DNA from 3 places in the Thermobispora bispora DSM 43833 genome. Region 3 is predicted to be linked to each of the others. Evidence: predicted binding sites of a transcription regulator. Region 3 holds the regulator's gene; each other region holds the start of a gene.

Region 1 (6,664 bases), 520 kb from region 3:
CCGCGTCGAAAACTTCGTAGAGTTCACAAAGGTGGCGATAACCGCGTTGCCTTGACTCGTTAATGCTCGGGATGACTGCGAGATCGGTAATATCGCTCGTCAGCCCCTACACCGGTCCGTAGTCATCGAAGGTTACAAAGGTTCCCTGTGTCCGATGAATCGTTTACCCGCGATGCGACGCTGACGGCGGGGGCCGCGGCAGGTCCCCTGACGCGTGTCCGGCTCGCGCGCGGAGTGTCCCCTTGGCTGGTTCCGACCGCCGCCGCGGCGGTCACCACGGCCCTGCTGACCCGTCGCTCGTCCAGGTGGGCGCTGGCGGCCGTACCGCTCACCGCCCTCACCGGCGCCATGCTCTGGTTCTTCCGCGACCCCGAGCGCGCCCTGGGGGAGGGACGGTTGCTGGCCCCGGCCGACGGCGTCGTGCAGAGCATCGATCCATGGCCGGACGGCCGGACCAGGGTGGCGATATTCATGAGCCCGCTGAACGTGCACGTCAACCGCGCCCCGGCCGACGGGGTCGTGACCTCGATCGAGCACATCCCCGGTGGCTTCCTGCCGGCCTTCGACAAGGACAGCGACAAGAACGAGCGGGTGGTCTGGAAGTTCGCCACCGCCCTCGGGGAGCTGGAGGTCGTGCAGATCGCCGGCGCGCTCGCCCGCCGCATCGTGACGTACCTCACGCCTGGCGCCAAGGTCTCGCAAGGGGAGCGGATCGGGTTGATCCGGTTCGGCTCCCGGGTCGACGTCTACCTGCCGGAGGGCATCTCCCCGGCGGTCACGGTGGGTCAGCGGACGGTGGCGGGGGTGACGCGCCTTGACCACGCCTGACCTGCACGCCGAGACCACCTGGCCGGTCGGGGAGGTCGGCGACGGGTCCCAGGGCCCGGTCGGCAAGGCCTTCCGCCTCTCCGCCGCCGACTCGCTCTCCCTCGGCAACGCGCTCTGCGGCTTCCTCGCCGTGTGCGTGCTCGCCTGGTCGGCGATCAGCGACCTGCGGGCGAACGCGGAGTTCACCCCGGACCCGCGGTTCTTCGGCACGGCGGTCGTCCTGCTCCTCATCGGCGCGACCTGCGACCTGTTCGACGGCCTGGTCGCGCGGAAGTTCCGGGCCTCGGCCATGGGCGCGGAGCTCGACAACCTCGCCGACGTGATCAGCTTCGGGTTCGCGCCCGCGTTCATGGTCGTGCTCTGGGCGGGCTTCTCGGCCAGCCTGCCGCTCTGGCTGGTGCTCAGCGTGGCCGGGTCGGTGGTGCTCGCCGGCGTGGTACGGCTCGCCCGGTTCGCCTGTGTGAAGACGAAGAGCGGCGACTTCATGGGGTTGCCCATCCCCATGGGGGCGATGACCGTCGTCTCCATCGTGCTGCTCTTCCAGCCGAACCCGCTCGCCATGGCCGGCATCCTCGGCGTGGCCTGGCTGATGGTGAGCCGCATCGAGTACCCCAAGCCGCGGGGCAACCTCGCCGCCGTCGTCTTCGCCTGGATGATGATCAACGTGGCCTGCCTGACGATCTGGGCCTCCGGGCTGCCCGGCGGCGACCACCTGATCAAGGTGGGCGCGACGATGCAGATCGCCATCGTGGCGGCGATTCCGTTGCGCGTTCTGATGTTCAAACAGCAGCAGCGCAGGGAACGACGCTCGGGGAGCCTGGGCTGACGTCCGTCTCGGGAACAGGGGCCCGGTCCCCAGGGCCCCTGTCCGGGCCCGGCCATCAGCTGGATACCGCCTAGTCCGAGGGAGCCCTGGTCGCCATGCCACGTGAGCACACCCGAACGTACTTCCTGGGAAAGCTGGCGCGGGAGCTGGAGCTCCGGGGCTTGGAGGCCTCGCTACGCCCCGATCCGCCCTCGCTGAAGGTCCGCGACCCGGACGCGGCGATCTTCACCGAGACCGTCGACTGCGTGGCCATGCCCGAGGGCTGGTTCTACCGCTGGTCGTGGGGCGACGTGGTGGAGAGCGTGGACGAGCCGGCCGCGGCCGCCGACCGTATCGTGAAGGTCTTCACCACGGAGCAGCCGCGGCCGCACGCCGACCCCGCCGAGCGGTAGCGCCCGCTAGGCCGGGAGCGGGATCCACTCGCGCGACGCGGTGACCTCCGCCAGCCGGTCGGGGAGCGGCTCCACGCCGAGGCCGGGGCCGTCCGGCACCGCGAGGTGGCCGTCGTCGGGCTCGAACGGCGGGGTGATGTCGGCCGGGAAGTAGCGGCGCGATCCGGAGATGTCGCCCGGCAGGGTGAAGCCGGGCAGCGCGGCGAGGGCGATGTTCGCCGCCCGGCCCAGGCCGGTCTCCAGCATGCCCCCGCACCAGACCGGCACGCCGTGCGCGCGGCACAGGTCGTGGATGCGGCGCGCCTCGAGGTAGCCGCCGACCCGGCCCGGCTTGACGTTCACCACGGAGCAGGCGCCGAGCCGGATGGCCGCGGCGGCGTGCTCGGCCGAGAGGATCGACTCGTCCAGGCAGATGGGGGTCCGGATCCGCCGGGCGAGCTCGGCGTGCTGGACGAGGTCGTCGTCGGCGAGGGGCTGCTCGATGAGGAGCAGGCCGAACGGGTCCAGCCGGGCCAGGTGCGCGGCGTCGGCGAGCGTGTAGGCGGCGTTCGCGTCCACCTGGAGCAGCAGGCCGTCGCCGAAGCGCTCGCGGAGCGCGCGGACCGGTTCCACGTCCCAGCCCGGCTTGATCTTGATCTTGATCCGGGCGTACCCCTCGGCGACGTACCGGCCGACGGTGTCGACGAGCTCGGGCAGCGACCCGGTGATGCCGACCGCCACCCCGCACGGCACCCGGTCCCGGACCGCGCCGAGGAACCGGGCGAAGGACTCGCCCGAGGCGCGGAGCTGCGCGTCGAGCACCGCCATCTCCAGCGCGGCCTTCGCCATCCGGTGCCCCTTGACCCACGCCAGCGCCGGGCCGACCCGGTGGGCGTCCGCCTCCCGGGGCAGGGCCGGGATCAGGAAGCGGCGCAGCACGTCGGCGGCGCCGGCCACGTACTCCGGCGTGTAATCCGGCCGGGCCATGGCGGCGCACTCCCCCCAGCCCTCCGCCTCCGGCGTGACCACGCGGACGAGCAGGGCGTCCCGCGTGGTCATCGTGCCGTAGGAGGTGGCGAACGGCGCCGCCAGCGGCATGGTGATCCGGATCAGCTCGACGCCGGTGATCTTCACCAGCCGCGGGCCTTCCACTCCGGCAGGTGAGGGCGCTCGGCGCCGAGCGTGGTGTCGCGGCCGTGCCCCGGGTAGACCCAGCACTCGTCCGGCAGCCGGTCGAACACGCGCTCCACGACGTCGGTGAAGAGCTGCTCGAACTTCTCCCGGTCGCCCCAGGTGTTCCCCACGCCGCCGGGGAAGAGCGAGTCACCGGTGAACAGGTGCCGGTCCTCGTAGAGCAGCGCGATCGACCCCGGGGTGTGGCCGCGCAGGTGGATCACCTCGAACGACGCGTTCCCCACGGTGATCACGTCCCCGTGGACCACCTCGCGGGTCACCGGGACGGGCAGCTCGGGCGCGTCGAGCGGGTGGGCGATCACCTCGGCCCCCGTGGCCCGGGCGACCTCCTTCAGCGCCATCCAGTGGTCCTGGTGGCGGTGGGTGGTCACGATGGCGCGGAGCGGCCGGTCCCCGATCAGCTCGAGCAGCCGGTCGGGCTCGGCGGCCGCGTCGATCAGGAGGCCGTCGCCGGTCGCGTTGCACCGGATCAGGTAGGCGTTGTTCTCGAAGTCCCCGACCTCCATCTTCCAGATGGTGATGCCGGGCAGCTCGCGGACGTCGGGCGGCCCGCCCTTGGTGACGTTACCGGTGTACGTCATGGTCCTCCTTCTCGGTCGGTACGGCTCACGCTAATCCCACCGCCGCGGCCGCGCCGGGGGGAGGGGCCCGTACGGCCGCGGGCCGGGGCACCGCACGGGCGAGCCCACCGGTGAAACGGCCGGGAGGCGCCCGTCCGGCCGTGGATCCGGACGCGGCGGCCCGGCCGGCGGACATCCGCGGGCGGCGGCCCCGGGTGCCGTGGACCCCGTCGGCGGCGGGCCTGGACCGCGGCCGGCCGTACGCCACGGGCGCGGGGCGCCGGAGCCCGTGGCCGCTCACCGGGGAGTTCCCCCGACCGGCGGGCGGAATCCGGCCGGAGCGCATACCCTGGTCGGCCCGGGCGGACGATGCGCCCCGCCCACGCGGACGCGGGCCGGATTCCGGGCGACGGCCCGGTAAGGTCGGTGGCTCGGGATAGCCTATTCGTACACCTGTTTGACTCGTCGATCTTTCGGGACCACCGTGGCTGATCGCCTTATCGTGCGTGGCGCACGAGAGCACAACCTGAAGGACGTCTCGCTGGACCTGCCGCGGGACGCGCTGATCGTATTCACGGGCCTGTCCGGCTCGGGCAAGTCCAGCCTGGCCTTCGACACGATCTTCGCGGAGGGGCAGCGGCGGTACGTCGAGTCGCTCTCCGCCTACGCCCGCCAGTTCCTCGGGCAGCTCGACAAGCCCGACGTCGACTTCATCGAGGGCCTCTCCCCGGCCGTCTCCATCGACCAGAAGTCGACCAGCCGCAACCCGCGCTCGACCGTCGGGACGATCACCGAGGTCTACGACTACCTCCGGCTGCTCTGGGCGCGGATCGGCAAGCCGCACTGCCCGAGCTGCGGCCGTCCCATCGCCAAGCAGACCCCGCAGCAGATCGTCGACCGGGTGCTCGAGCTCCCGGAGGGCACCCGGTTCCAGGTGCTCGCGCCGGTGATCCGCGGCCGCAAGGGAGAGTACGGCGAGCTGTTCCGCGAGCTCCAGACCAAGGGGTTCGCCCGGGCCCGGGTCGACGGCCAGGTGATCCGGCTGGAGGAGCCGCCGGCGCTGAAGAAGTACGAGAAGCACACCATCGAGGTGATCGTCGACCGGCTCGTGGTCAAGGAGAGCGCCCGGCGCCGGCTCACCGACTCGGTGGAGACCGCGCTGCGGCTCTCCGGCGGCACGGTCATGCTCGACTTCGTCGACCTGCCGGAGGACGACCCGAACCGGGAGCGGCTCTACTCCGAGCACCTGTACTGCCCCTACGACGACCTCTCGTTCGAGGAGCTGGAGCCCCGGTCGTTCTCGTTCAACTCGCCCTTCGGGGCGTGCCCCGAGTGCACCGGCCTCGGCACCCGGATGGAGGTCGACCCCGAGCTGGTCGTCCCCGACCCGGAGCGGACGCTCGGCGAGGGGGCGGTCAGCCCGTGGGCGAACGGGCACACCAGCGACTACTTCACCCGCCTGCTCGAGGCGCTCGGCCACGCGATGGGGTTCGACCTCGACACCCCGTGGCATCGGCTGCCGAAGAAGGCGCAGAAGGCGATCCTCTACGGCTACGACGAGCAGGTCCACATCCGGTACCGCAACCGCTACGGCCGGGAGCGCTCCTACTACACCACGTTCGAGGGCGTGATCCCGTGGGTGCAGCGCCGGCACGCCGAGGCCGAGAGCGACGTCGGCCGGGAGCGGTTCGAGGGGTACATGCGCCAGGTGCCCTGCCCGGCCTGCAAGGGCCGGCGGCTCAAGCCGGTCTCGCTCGCCGTGACGGTCGGCGGCAAGTCCATCGCCGACGTCTCGGCGATGTCCATCGCGGAGTGCGCGGCCTTCCTCAGCGACCTGCGGCTCAGCCCACGGGACGCGCAGATCGCCGAGCGGGTGATCAAGGAGATCAAGGCGCGGCTCGGGTTCCTCCTCGACGTGGGGCTCGACTACCTGACCCTCGACCGCCCGGCCGCGACCCTCGCGGGCGGCGAGGCGCAGCGCATCCGGCTCGCCACCCAGATCGGCTCCGGGCTCGTCGGCGTGCTCTACGTGCTCGACGAGCCGTCCATCGGCCTCCACCAGCGGGACAACCAGCGGCTGCTGGACACCCTGCTCAAGCTCCGGGACATGGGCAACACGCTGATCGTCGTCGAGCACGACGAGGACACGATCGCGGCGGCCGACTGGGTGGTGGACATCGGCCCGGGCGCGGGCGAGCACGGCGGGCAGATCGTGGTCTCCGGCACCGTCCAGGACCTGATCGCCTGCGAGGAGTCGATCACCGGCGCGTACCTGTCCGGCCGCCGGAGGATCGACATACCGGAGCGGCGGCGGCCGCGGGACAAGAAGCGGCAGCTCGTGGTGAAGGGCGCGCGCGAGCACAACCTCGCCGGCATCGACGTGGAGTTCCCGCTCGGCGTGTTCACCGCGGTGACCGGGGTGTCCGGGTCGGGCAAGTCCACGCTCGTCAACGACATCCTGTACAACGCGCTCGCCAAGGAGCTGCACGGCGCGCGCACCGTGCCCGGCCGCCACTCGCGGATCACCGGCATCGAGCTGGTGGACAAGGTGGTGCACGTCGACCAGTCGCCGATCGGCCGTACCCCGAGATCGAACCCGGCGACCTACACCGGGGTCTTCGACCACGTGCGGAAGCTCTTCGCCGCCACCACCGAGGCGAAGGTCCGCGGCTACCAGCCCGGGCGGTTCAGCTTCAACATCAAGGGCGGCCGCTGCGAGGCCTGCGCCGGCGACGGCACCATCAAGATCGAAATGAACTTCCTGCCGGACGTCTACGTGCCCTGCGAGGTCTGCCACGGGGCCCGGTACAACCGGGAGACCCTGGAGGTCCGCTACAAGGGCAAGACGATCGCCGACGTCCTCGACATGCCGATCGAGGAGGCGC
Region 2 (6,664 bases), 1.6 Mb from region 3:
CCGGCCGTGCTCATCCTCGACGAGCCGTTCTCCGGCCTCGACCCGCTCGCCGTCGACACCCTCGCCGGCGTGCTGAAGGAACAGGCCGCCTCCGGGGTCCCGGTCATCTTCTCCAGCCACCAGCTCGACCTGGTCGAACGGCTCTCCGACTCGGTCGGCATCATCTCCGCCGGGCGCATGATCGCCTCGGGGACGGTCGCCGAGCTCAAGGCGCGGGAGGGCCGCAAGCGGCTGAAGGTCGTGGTCAGCGGCGCCCGGCCCGGCTGGGCCGACGGGCTCCCCGGGCAGGTCACCGAGGCGGGCGACCGGCAGGTGCTGATCGCCGAGGACGGCGACGGCCAGGCGATCCTCCGCGCCGCGCTCCAGGCCGGGCGGGTCGAGCACTTCGGATGGCAGGAGCCGACGCTCGCCGAGCTGTTCCGCGAGGTGGTGGCGTGAGCGGCGGCGGGCAGGGCTGGGCCGGCCGGTCCGGGGACCGGCCGCGAGGTGAGGAGAGGTCATGAGCCGGATCGCGCTGGTGGCACGGCGGGAGATCGTCACCCGGATCAGGACGAAGAGCTACGTGATCGGCCTGGTGCTGAGCGCACTGATGGTGGTGGCCGCGGCGGCCGTCCCCAGGATGATCGGCGACCAGACGTACGACGTCGGGGTGGTCGGCCCCGTCCCCGCCGCGGTGGAGGGCGTCGCGTTCCGGCCGTACCCGGACGAGGCCGCCGCCCGCGCCGCCGTGCTCGCCGGGGAGATCGACGCGGCGCTGATCAACGACGAGAAGGTGCTCGCCCACGGTGAGCTCAACGAACGGCTCGGCCTCATCCTGCAGAGCGCGCACCGTGAGGCCAAGATCGCGGCCGCCGGGATCACGATCACGCCGTTGCGCGTGGAGTCCGTGGGGGAGGACGCGGAGCACACCGGGATGCGCACCGGGGTGGCCGCGCTCCTGGTGATCGTGCTGTTCTTCCTGCTCATCTACACCGCGATGTACGTGGCGATGGGCGTGGTGGAGGAGAAGGGCAGCCGGATCGTGGAGATCCTGCTCACCTCGCTGCGCCCCTGGGAGCTGCTCGGTGGGAAGATCATCGGGCTCGGGGTGCTCGGCCTGATCAACCTCGGCGTGATCGTCGTGGCCGGGCTGGGCGCCGCCTTCGCCATGGGCACCGAGCTCCCGCCGGGGATCGGCGGCGTGGTGGCCGGCGCGATCGGCTGGTTCGTGCTGGGCTACCTCTTCTTCGCCACGCTCGCGGCCGCCACCGGCTCGCTCGTCTCCCGCCAGGAGGAGCTCAACAGCGTCATCGCGCCGCTGACCATGCTGATGTCGCTCACCTACCTGGTGGCGTACGCGGCCGCCTTCCAGCCCGGCGGCGCCTTCGCCCGGGTCTTGTCGCTGATCCCGCCGTTCTCGTCGATGGTGATGCCGGTGCGCATGACAACGGGCGACGTGCCGATCTGGGAGATCGCCCTGTCGGCGGTGCTCATGGCGGCGGCCACGGTGGGCGTCCTGCTCGCCGGCGCCCGTGTCTACGAGCGGGCCGTGATCCGCACCGGGGCGAGGGTCAAGCTGCGCGAGGTCATCGGCTGAGCGGGCGCCGGTCGGCCGCGCGGTCATCGGGCCGGGCGCGGCACCGGCGCGGCCGGCCGCGCGAGCGGATCGTCCCCCGTCCGAGGGACGGGCCGTCACTCCGGGGCGGCGAGCAGCTCCTTGAGGAGATCGGCGGTGTGCGCGGGGTCGCCCGCGCGCTCCTGGCCCTTCGGCGACCACAGGTAGACCCAGCCGTCCGGGGCGGGCGAGGCGAGGACCATGGTCTGCTTCCTGGTCTCCGGATGCCAGACCCACAGCACGGGCTCGCCTTCGCCGACGATGCGGCAGGACAGTCCCCGCTCCGGGAGCTGACGGGCGAGCGCGTCCAGGAGAGCGCGACGCTGCTCGCCGTACGCGCTGCTGCTCGTCACGTTGCCGCCTTCGAGGAGGACATCGCCGTGTGTCAGGGCCTTGTCCCAGGATCGCGGCCGGCCATCTCGGCGACAACCAAGGCGAGGTAAGGGCAGGAGAATGTAACGTCTCCGCTGGCCCGGTCCCATGCCGGCGGCCACGCGCGGCGATCGGCGGCCGTTGCCGCAGGGCTGCGGTCGCCCCGGCGGGCCGGCCGGGTCGCCTGACCGTTCCTTGGTACGGCGGGGCGTGTCCGATCGCCCGGCGGTACGGCCGGGCGTGTCCGGGCGCGCAGGGCCCCGGTCGCCGGGGCTCCTGGCCGGCCTGAGCGGCGGTCGGCGTGCCCGAGCGCGCAGGGCCGCCGGCCTCGCCCGATCGGTACGGCGGAGCCCACCCGGGCGCGGCCGTACGGTGCGGGCCCGTGCGTGCGCGCCACTGTCGCACGCGGATGGAGTGGCAGTGAACTAGCTCGCTGAGGGCCCGTGCGCGCGCCACTGTGCCAGAACCCGGCGTCCGGTGCGTGGCCCGGCCTGGTGGCGGGCCACGTCCTCCCGGCGGGAGCCTCCGCCGGGCGTCCCGGGATCACGCCGTCCGGCGGGTGATCGAACAATAGTTCGGCTATAGTTGAGTGGTCGCTGGCCGCGGCGCCCCGGCCGCATTCCGGCGGCCCGTGATTCGGGGAAGCCCGGGAAAATGTCGGCGGCGCCCCGTAGCGTTCCGGTGACCGAGCAGACGACGACCCTCCCAGGGGGACCAATGGCACTCAGCGATCGCGAGAAGGCCCTTGAGACCGCCCTCGCGCAGATCGAGCGGCAGTTCGGCAAGGGCTCCGTCATGCGCCTCGGCGACGAGGCGCGCGCTCCGATCGAGGTCATCCCGACAGGTTCCATCGCCCTCGACGTCGCCCTCGGCATCGGCGGCTTCCCCCGCGGCCGGATCGTGGAGGTCTTCGGCCCGGAGTCCTCGGGTAAGACGACCGTCGCGCTGCACGCGGTCGCCAACGCGCAGAAGGCCGGGGGCATCGCCGCGTTCATCGACGCCGAGCACGCGCTCGATCCGGAGTACGCCAGGAAGCTCGGCGTCGACGTCGACGCGCTGCTCGTCTCCCAGCCGGACACCGGGGAGCAGGCCCTCGAGATCGCCGACATGCTGATCCGCTCCGGGGCGATCGACATCATCGTCATCGACTCGGTGGCGGCGCTGGTGCCGAAGGCGGAGATCGAAGGGGAGATGGGGGACAGCCACGTCGGCCTCCAGGCGCGCCTGATGTCCCAGGCCCTGCGCAAGGTCGCCGGCGCCCTCAGCCACACCCGGACCACCGCAATCTTCATCAACCAGCTCCGCGAGAAGATCGGCGTGATGTTCGGCAACCCGGAGACCACCACCGGTGGCAAGGCGCTGAAGTTCTACGCGTCGATCCGGCTGGACGTCCGGCGGATCGAGACGCTCAAGGACGGCACCGAGCCCATCGGCAACCGCACCCGGGTGAAGGTGGTCAAGAACAAGCTCGCCCCGCCGTTCCGCCAGGCCGACTTCGACATCCTCTACGGGGTGGGCATCTCCCGCGAGGGCGGCCTCCTCGACATGGGGGTCGAGCAGGGGATCGTGCGGAAGGCCGGCGCCTGGTACACCTACGAGGGCGAGCAGCTCGGCCAGGGCAAGGAGAACGCCCGGAACTTCCTCAGGAACAACCCGGACATCGCCGACGAGATCGAGAAGAAGATCAAGGAGAAGCTCGGCATCGGCCCGCGCCTCGACACCTCCTCCGGTGCCTCCGGCGCGGCGGCCTCCTCCGCCTCCGCGACCCCGGTGACCGGGCGCGGTGCCAAGGCCGCGGTGCCCCCGGCCCGGTGACGTCTGAGCGCGCCGGCGGGAGGTGACCGGGTGATGCCCGGCCTGGACGGAGCCGACCCGGCCGGCCCGGCTCACGGCCCGGACGACGCGGCCGATCCCGGGCAGGCGGAGCCCGGCGTCTGGCAGGAGGAGCCCGGCGTAGACGGGCACGGCCGGGCGCTGACCCGGGGTGACCGCGGACGGGGCTCCGCGGCGCGGAGCGCGCGCCGCGGAAGCGGCCGGAGCGGCCGGCCGGGACGGCGGTGGGCCGCCCCCGGCGCCGAGCAGGCCGGCCCCGGGGGAGCGGGCGCCGACACCGACCCGGAGGCGGAGGCGAAGGCGATCTGCCTGCGGCTGCTCGCGCGGGCCCCGCGGACCCGGGCGCAGCTGGCCGACGCTTTGCGCAGGCGGGGCGTGCCCGAGGAGACGGCGCGGGCGGTGCTCGACCGGTTCGCCGAGACCGGGCTCATCGACGACGAGGCGTTCGCCGACGCCTGGGTGAGCTCGCGGCACCTCGGCCGCGGGCTGGCCCGGCGGGCGCTCGCCCACGAGCTGCGGCATCGCGGAGTGGCCGAGGAGACCGTGCGGCGCGCGATCGACCGGCTCGACCCGGAGCGGGAGATCGCGACCGCGCGGGAGCTGGTGGCGCGGAAGCTCGCCGCCACCCGGGGCGCCGACCCGCGGGTCCGGGCGCGCCGGGCCGTGGGGATGCTCGCCCGCAAGGGGTACCCCGCCGGTTTGGCGTTCCAGCTCGTCCGGGAGGCGCTGGAGGCCGAGGGCATCGAGGCGGACGACCTGGGGCCTTCGGGCGATCCGTGACGTCCTTCTGGGATATCCTTGGCAATCTTTGCTTGCCCGTTACCTGTTCGACGCTTAATCTCGACCGCAGTGAGGAGTTACTCCGCACAGCGCGGATTCCGCCATGGTGAACGCCATATAGCCACCGATGGGCCTGTGATCCCCACCGGGCGTCCGGCCGGGTGCCCAGGGGTTGCGACATATGCGGCCTGGTGACATTCACCGGGCGCTGCCGTGCTGCGCGTGTAACCCCTTGCGTGGACTGTGCCGAGGCGAGAGGGGTGAGCGCGGATGGTTGAGATCGTCCTGCTGGCTGTGACGCTCTTGCTCGCGCTCCTGCTGATCGTCTCGCTCATCATGTTCTTCCGCCGCCTCGGAAGCATCACCCCACCGCCCCGGTCGCAGGTCATGGAACGGGTCCGGGCCGAGATCAACGAAGAGCTCGAGCGGGCCAGGCGTGAGGCCGCGGAGATCCGCAGCAAGGCGGAGCGGGACGCCGGGGAGATCCTGAAGAAGTCGGAGGCCCTCGCCGAGAGCGCCGCCCTGATGCGCAAGGAGGTGGAGGAGGAGGCGCGGCTGCTGAAGTCCGAGCTCCGGCAGATCCGCGCCGACTTGGAACGCCGGGAGAGCCGCCTGCTGGAGCGGGAACGGCGGCTCGACGAGGAGGCGCGGCGGCAGGCCGAGCGGGCGCGCCAGCTCGCCGAGACCGAGACCGAGCTGGCCGACCGCCGCCAGGAGCTCGAGCGCATGGCCGAGGAGCGCCGGGAGATCCTGGAGCGGGTGGCCGGGCTCACCGCCGAGCAGGCCAAAGCCGAGCTCATCAAGCAGATCGAGAACCAGGCGAAGCGCGAGGCGGCGCTGATCGTCCGGGAGATCGAGGCGGAGGCCCGCCGCGAGGGCGAGAAGCGGGCCCGCAAGATCGTCACGCTCGCGGTCCAGCGGATCGCCGCCGAGCAGACGGCGGAGTCGGTGGTGAGCGTGGTCCACCTGCCGAGCGACGAGATGAAGGGCAGGATCATCGGGCGGGAGGGCCGCAACATCCGGGCCTTCGAGTCCATCACCGGCGTCAATCTGATCATCGATGACACGCCCGAGGCGGTGCTGCTCTCCTGTTTCGATCCGGTGCGGCGTGAGACGGCCCGGCTCACGCTCGAGAAGCTCATCCAGGACGGCCGCATCCACCCCCACCGCATCGAGGAGGCCTACGAGCAGAGCAAGGTGGAGGTGCGGGACCTGTGCGTCCGCGCGGGCGAGGACGCGCTGGTCGAGGTGGGCATCACCGACATGCACCCCGAGCTGGTCCTGCTGCTCGGCCAGCTCCGCTACCGCACCTCCTACGGGCAGAACGTGCTCAAGCACCTGATCGAGACCGCGCACATCGCCGGGATCATGGCCGACGAGCTGGGGCTCGACCGCGATCTGGTGAAGCGGTGCGCCCTGCTCCACGACATCGGCAAGGCGCTCACCCACGAGGTCGAGGGCAGCCACGCGCTGATCGGGGCGGAGATCGCCCGGCGGTACGGCGAGCACGAGGACGTGGTGCACGCGATCGAGGCGCACCACAACGAGGTGGAGGTGCGGACGGTCGAGGCGGTCCTCACCCAGGCGGCCGACGCGATCAGCGGCAGCCGTCCCGGTGCGCGGCGCGAGTCACTGGAGGCGTACATCAAGCGGCTGCAGCGCCTGGAGGAGATCGCCCAGGCGCACGCGGGCGTGGAGAAGGTGTTCGCCATGCAGGCCGGCCGGGAGATCCGGGTGATGGTCCGGCCCGACGAGGTGGACGACATCCAGGCCCAGGTGATCGCCAGGGACGTGGCGAAGCAGATCGAGGAGGAGCTCACCTACCCCGGCCAGATCAGGGTCACCGTGGTCCGCGAGTCCCGGGCCACGGAGTACGCCCGCTGACCCGGCGGCCACTCGTCCGCCACTTCGATCACAGACGGGCCCATTCCGGCCATCCGGACCGACCTCTTCACCGGAGTACGCCCGGCTGACCCGGCCGCCGGTCGTCCGCTACTTCGATCACAAGCCGAGTCCACCCAGGCACCGGGACCGACCCCTTCTCCGGAACACGCCCGCCGCCCCGGCTACCGTGCGGTGGCGGGG
Region 3 (6,664 bases):
TCTCCCCCAGCTTGACGCACCTGTCCCACTGCCGGGTGGCCTCGGCGTGGATGGCGGAGTCCATCGCCTCATAGGTGCGGAGCTGGGTGTTGGCCGCCACGTGCTTGCGGATGACCCGCTTGTGCGGCTCGGCGTTCCGCTGATAGCCCTGGTACGGCCCGACCACCTCGGCGAGCTCGGCCGAACGCCGGTAGGCGACGGCGGTCATCAGCGAGGTGATCGCGGCGGCGAGGGCCCGCCCGCCGTCGGAGTCGTACGCGTGGCCGGTCGCCATGAGGAGCGCCCCGAGGTTGGCGTACCCGATGCCGAGCTGCCGGAAGGCCCGGGTGGTCTCCGCGATCTTCTGCGTCGGGAAGTCCGCGAAGGTGATCGAGATGTCCATCGCGGTGATGATCAGCTCGACCATCTTCGTGAAGGACTCGACGTCGAAGGTGTCGTCGTCGCGGAGGAACTTCATCAGGTTGATCGAGGCGAGGTTGCACGAGGAGTTGTCCAGGTGGACGTACTCCGAGCACGGGTTGCTCGCCGTGATCCGGCCGCTCTCCGGGCAGGTGTGCCAGTCGTTGATCGTGTCGTCGTACTGGATCCCCGGGTCGCCGCACTCCCACGCGGCCTGGGCCATCTTGCGGAAGAGCTCCCGGGCGTCGACCTCCTCGATGACCTCGCCGGTGAGCCGGGCGCGCAGCCCGAACTTGCCGCCGTTCTCGACCGCGCGCATGAACTCGTCGGAGACGCGGACCGAGTTGTTGGCGTTCTGGTACTGCACGGAGACGATGTCGCGGCCGCCGAGGTCCATGTCGAAGCCGGCGTCCCGGAGCACGCGGATCTTCTGCTCCTCGCGCGCCTTCGACTCGATGAACTCGACGATGTCCGGGTGGTCGACGTCGAGGACGACCATCTTCGCCGCCCGCCGGGTCGCGCCGCCCGACTTGATCGTGCCGGCCGACGCGTCGGCACCCCGCATGAAGGAGACCGGGCCGCTCGCGGTGCCACCGCTCGACAGCAGCTCCTTGGAGGAGCGGATCCGGGAGAGGTTGACCCCGGCACCGGAGCCGCCCTTGAAGATCAGCCCCTCCTCCTTGTACCACTCGAGGATCGACTCCATGGTGTCGTCGACCGAGAGGATGAAGCAGGCGCTTACCTGCTGGGGCGAGGCGGTGCCGACGTTGAACCAGACCGGCGAGTTGAAGCTGAAGATCTGGTGGATCAGCGCGTACTTGAGCTCATGGTCGAAGATCTCGGCGTCCTCTTCGGTGGCGAAGTAGCCGTGCTCGAGCCCTGTCTTGGTGTAGACGCCGACCACCCGGTCGACGACCTGCTTGAGGCTCCACTCGCGCTGCGGGGTGCCCAGGGCGCCGCGGAAGTACTTGGTGGTCACGATGTTGGTCGCGTTCATCGACCAGAAGGAGGGGAACTCGACGCCGCGCTGCTCGAAGTTGACGGAGCCGTCGCGCCAGTTCGTCATCACGACGTCGCGGCGCTCCCACTCGACCTCGTCGTAGGGATGGACCCCGGGAGTGGTGAAGATCCGCTTGATCTTCAAGCCTTTCCGCGAACGCCTGCCCCCCTGTCCACCGGCACCACCGGTGGTGCCGTCCGCGATCTCCGTCATGCTCTTTCCCCCTTCTAGGGCCCGGTGAAGCCCTTCGTCGTCTCGGACCATGTGCTTGCCCGGCCACATCGTCAGGCCCGGCCGGCTATCGTTCCTCCGCCCGTGCCCGCTCCTCCCGCAGCCGCTTGATCTCGGCTTCGAAGTCCTCAAGGGTCTCGAACCCGCGGTAGACGGAGGCGAACCGGAGGTAGGCGACCTCGTCCAGCTCGCGGAGCGGGCCGAGGATGGCCAGCCCCACGTCGTGGGATGCGATCTCCGCCACGCCCTTGGCCCGGATGCTCTCCTCCACCTTCTGCCCGAGCATGGCGAGAGCATCCTCGCTCACCGGCCTGCCCTGGCAGGCCCGCCGTACGCCGGCGATGACCTTCTCCCGGGAGAAGGGCTCGGTGACGCCGCTGCGCTTGCTCACCATGAGCAGCACGGTCTCCTGGGTGGTGAACCTGCGGTTGCACTCGGGGCAGGTGCGCCTGCGGCGGATGGCGGCGCCGTCCTCGGTCGTTCGGCTGTCGATGACCCGGGTGTCCGGATGGCGACAGAACGGACAGTGCATGCCACCGCCTCCCGAAACGCACTCCGTGAACACAATTTGTGGGGCTTGGACGACGATGCGCCTACTAGATGTTGTGGCCCCACAAACCTAAGAGCATCGGTCCTTGAACGCAAGTCCGCTCGTTCGGCCGGGCGAATCCGCACGTCAGCGGGGCTGGGACGGCGTGCCGGGGCCCCGGCCGGCGCCCCTGGGCTCCCGGCCACTGATCCGGGCGTGATTCCGCATCGGTCACGAACCCGGCGAATCGAACACCGTATCGATCACCTTCCCGTACGATGAGATCGATCGGACGGCGGGCCGGGCGCCGGCACTCGAACAGCTGTTTGATGATGATCTTGATTCGCGATACGGTCGCTCTGAGCGGCCTGCGGGAGACGGACTGGGAGAGGTGGCATGGTGAGTGACCGACGTGAGCGGACGGAGGACGTCAGCGACCTCGCCGTCCGCAAACGCGACGCGCTCGGTCTCACCCCGAGGCAGCGGAAGATCCTCGAGGTGATCCGCGACTCGGTCCAGCGGCGCGGATACCCGCCGTCGATGCGGGAGATCGGCGAAGCCGTCCAGCTCACCAGCACGTCCAGCGTGTCCCACCAGCTCAGCGCGCTCCAGCGCAAGGGCTACCTCCGCCGTGACCCCCACCGGCCGCGCGCTCTCGAGGTCCGCCTCCCCGGCGAGCCCGCGTTCTGGGTCGACCCCGACGCCTCCCAGGGCGAGGAGGGCACGGTCTCCCGCCCCCAGACGGCGTACGTCCCGGTGGTCGGCCGCATCGCCGCGGGCGGCCCGATCCTCGCCGAGCAGAGCATCGAGGACGTGTTCCCCCTGCCCCGGCAGCTCGTCGGCGAGGGGACGCTCTTCCTGCTCCGGGTGACCGGTGACTCGATGATCGAGGCGGCGATCGCCGACGGCGACTGGGTCGTGGTACGGCAGCAGCCGGTCGCGGAGAACGGCGACATCGTCGCCGCCATGATCGACGGCGAGGCCACGGTCAAGCGGTTCAAGCGCAAGGACGGGCGCGTCTGGCTCGTGCCGCACAACCCGAACTACGAGCCGATCCCCGGCGACGAGGCCACCATCCTCGGGAAGGTCGTGGCCGTCCTCCGCAAGCTCTGACCCTGCCGTCGGCCTCCCCCGGGCGCGGCCGCCGATCTTCCTGACGTTGCCCGGCCCGGGGGCATGGGCGATCACGCCCTGCGGAGGCCCGCCGGACCGTGGTGGAGGCCGGGCGGCTCTGCCGCCCTCGGCCACGCCGCTGCTGCGGGTCGCCTTCCCCGGCCGGAGGGTCTGGCCGTCGATGCGGACCGCCGGGCGCGGCGGCGCGCCACTGCCCCGCGTATCGGCTCATCGCTTCCCTGCGTACCGACGCGCCACTGCCCCGCCTATCGGCTAAACCGCTTCCCCGCCTACCGGCTCACCACTTCCCGCGTACAGGCTCACCGCTTCCCCGCGTGCCGGCGCGCCACAGTTCTCCGCGTCCCGGCGCGCCACCGCGCGCGGCCCGCCCCGGTCCGGCGGGCCGGGCGCAGCGCACCGGAAAGACAGGCCCGAGGAGAGACGCGCCGGGGAACAGCACACCCCGGCAGACCTCGCCCGAAGACACACGGCGGGGAGACCCCGCCCGGGAGACGCCCAGCCCTGAAGACATACGGTCGGGGGATACACGACCGGGGAGACACGCCGCAAAGCGGGATGATCCAGCCGCTTACCATGAACCGGTGGAAATCAACCTTGATGCGCTCACCCTCGAGGACGTCCGGAACCGGGACGGCTTCAAGTGGTCCACCGTCGGCCCGGATGTGATCCCCGCGTTCATCGCCGACATGGACTTCCCGGTCGCCGACGCGATCCGGGAGGCCGTCGCCCGGCGGGCCGCCACGGATCTCGGCTACCCGCCCTGGGTGGACGACCCGAGCGCCGGGCCGCTCGCCGAGGCGTTCGCCGAGCGCATGGAGACCAAGTACGGCTGGCGCCCCGACCCCGGGCACGTCCGGGCGTTCACCGACGTCGACCACGCCGTCCAGGTGCTGCTCCACATCGCCACCCGCCCGGGCGACGCGGTCGCGCTGCACGTCCCGGCGTACCACCCGTTCCTGCACATGATCACCTCTATGGAGCGGCGGCTGGTGCCCATCCCGATCGGGGACGACGGGCGGTTCGAGCCGCCGGACGAGCCCGCCTCGGTCCTGCTCCTGGTCAACCCGCAGAACCCGTCCGGCCGCGTGTTCACCCGGGCCGAGCTGGAGGCGCTCGCCGCGTACGCCGAACGCCACGACGTCCTGGTGATCTCGGACGAGATCCACTCGGACCTCGTGTACGCGCCGGCGCGCCACATCCCGTTCGCCACGCTCCTCCCCGAGCGCACGATCACGCTCACCTCGGCGTCGAAGGCGTTCAACATGGGCGGGATCCGCTGCGCCGTGGCCCACGTCGGGGCGCGGTGGGTCCGGGAGGCGCTCGCCCGCGAGCCGGTGCACCTGTACGGCGCCGTGGGCGCGCTCGCCGTGGAGGCGACCGTCGCGGCCTGGCGGCACGGCGAGGCCTGGCTGTCGGAGGTGCTGCGCATCCTGGACCGCAACCGCAGGCTGATCGCGGACTTGCTGCCCGAGTGGGCCGGCTACCGGATGCCCGAGGGAACCTACCTCGCCTGGCTCGATCTGAAGATCGACGACGCGGCGGGCTTCCTGGAGCGCACCGCCCGGGTGCGGCTCAGCCCGGGGCCGGACTTCGGCGGCCGCCCGGGCCAGGCGCGGCTCAACTTCGCCACCTCGCGGCCGATCCTGACCGAGATGCTCACCAGGATCTCGGAGGCCCTCCGCCACGCGGCCTAGCCGGCCGCCGCCGGCGGTGCCGGCCACTTTCCGGGTTCCGGTGAGCTCACACCCGGTGCTATCGCGTGCGCCGCTCATGCCATCGCCTGGCGGGTGAGCCGCCGTCCCGCCGCCGGCCACCGCGGCACGGGGTACCGATGCTCACCCGCCCGGCCATTGCGCATGCTCGCCCCGGCTCGCGGTTGCTCACCAAGGACATACCTGAGGCCACCGGCGGTGGCGAGGGACAGGGTTCCGGTCACGGCCTTCGCCCGTATGCCGCGCTGAGGCCTGCGCGAAGATCGGCTCCACGGCCTGGCAGGGGGGCACCAGTCCGCAGCACACGGCCTGAAGAGGGGCGCGGACGACGCCACCGGCCCATGGCGCACACGCAAGACCGCCGGAGTGCATGTGCACCCGGCGGTCACGCGTCACCCGCTGCGGCGCCCGCGCCGTGTCCGCGGCGCGGGCGCGTCAGCGTCACGGGACGATGTTGATCAGCTTCGGCGCCCGGATGATGACCTTGCGGGGCGCGCCGCTGAGGTACCGCTGCACCTTCTCCGAGGCGAGGGCGAGCCGCTCCAGCTCGGCCTCGGAGATGTCCGGCGGCACGGTGAGCCGGTCGCGGAGCTTGCCGCCGACCTGGACGACGCAGGTGACCGACTCCTGGACGAGGAGCTGCGGGTCGGCCTCCGGCCAGCCCGCCTTCGCGACGGACGGCTTGTGGCCGAGCCGCTCCCAGCCCTCCTCCGCGGTGTACGGCGCGACCAGCGAGAGCATGATGGCCAGGGTCTCGGCGGCCTCGCGCACCGCCGGGTCGGCCGCCCCGGGGCCGGAGTCGATCGCCCGGCGGATCGCGGTGGTCAGCTCCATCATCCGGGCGACGGCCACGTTGAACCGGTACGCCTCGACGAGCTTGGTCACCTCGTCGATCACCCGGTGGGTGACCTTGCGCAGCGCGACGTCGCCCTTGCTGAAGTCGACGCCCGGCGCGGAGGCGGCGCCCGCCTCGGTCATCACCCGGAGCGCCCGGGCGAGGAACTTCTGGGACGCGGCCGGGGAGACGTCGGCCCAGTCGATGTCGTCCTCGGGCGGGCCGGCGAACACCATGGTGAGCCGGACGGCGTCCACGCCGTACTTCTCGATCTGCTCACCGAGGTCCACGCCGTTGCCCAGGGACTTGGACATCGCCTTGCCCTGGTTGATCACCTGGCCCTGGTTGAGCAGCCGCTGGAACGGCTCGGTGAAGTCGACCAGGCCCATGTCGTAGAGGACCTTGGTGAAGAAGCGGGAGTACAGCAGGTGGAGCACCGCGTGCTCGACCCCGCCGACGTACTGGTCGACCGGGCACCAGGTGCGGACCTTCTCGACGTTGAACGGCCCGTCCTCGTAATCGGGGTCGCAGTACCGCAGGAAGTACCAGGAGGAGTCGACGAAGGTGTCCATCGTGTCGGTGTCCCGCTTGGCCGGGCCACCGCACTTGGGGCAGTCGACGTTGACCCACTCCTCGGCGCTCGCCAGGGGCGAGACGCCCTTCGGGGCGAGGGCCTCCCCGCGCAGGTCGGGCAGGGTGACCGGAAGCTGGTCGTCGGGGACCGGGACCTCACCGCAGGACGGGCAGTGGATGATCGGGATCGGCGTGCCCCAGTACCGCTGCCGCGACACCAGCCAGTCGCGGAGCCGGTAGTTGACCGCCGC

What was found. Region 3 encodes LexA, which represses DNA repair genes until DNA is damaged. Its sites were predicted from a motif close to TCGAACANNTGTTCGA; they were not measured.
Region 1: a site for LexA is predicted at 4,225-4,240, ahead of uvrA (excinuclease ABC subunit UvrA). Genes of this name have one in related genera too.
Region 2: a site for LexA is predicted at 2,530-2,545, ahead of recA (recombinase RecA). Genes of this name have one in related genera too.

What each region holds. Positions count from the first base shown of each region.
Region 1 covers NC_014165.1:2,315,379-2,322,042, reverse strand. The annotation lists gene TBIS_RS09930 (TerC/Alx family metal homeostasis membrane protein) at 1-20, shown strand, start outside; gene TBIS_RS09925 (phosphatidylserine decarboxylase) at 148-828, shown strand; gene pssA (CDP-diacylglycerol--serine O-phosphatidyltransferase) at 815-1,654, shown strand; gene TBIS_RS09915 (hypothetical protein) at 1,750-2,046, shown strand; gene menC (o-succinylbenzoate synthase) at 2,053-3,159, opposite strand; gene TBIS_RS09905 (MBL fold metallo-hydrolase) at 3,156-3,800, opposite strand; gene uvrA (excinuclease ABC subunit UvrA) at 4,264-6,664, shown strand, end outside.
Region 2 covers NC_014165.1:1,270,631-1,277,294, forward strand. The annotation lists gene TBIS_RS05580 (ABC transporter ATP-binding protein) at 1-438, shown strand, start outside; gene TBIS_RS05585 (ABC transporter permease) at 500-1,576, shown strand; gene TBIS_RS05590 (hypothetical protein) at 1,672-1,947, opposite strand; gene recA (recombinase RecA) at 2,684-3,781, shown strand; gene TBIS_RS05600 (regulatory protein RecX) at 3,941-4,579, shown strand; gene rny (ribonuclease Y) at 4,850-6,463, shown strand; gene TBIS_RS05610 (type 2 periplasmic-binding domain-containing protein) at 6,646-6,664, opposite strand, start outside.
Region 3 covers NC_014165.1:2,833,695-2,840,358, forward strand. The annotation lists gene TBIS_RS12010 (vitamin B12-dependent ribonucleotide reductase) at 1-1,612, opposite strand, end outside; gene nrdR (transcriptional regulator NrdR) at 1,698-2,162, opposite strand; gene lexA (transcriptional repressor LexA) at 2,556-3,272, shown strand; gene TBIS_RS12025 (MalY/PatB family protein) at 3,875-4,987, shown strand; gene leuS (leucine--tRNA ligase) at 5,447-6,664, opposite strand, start outside.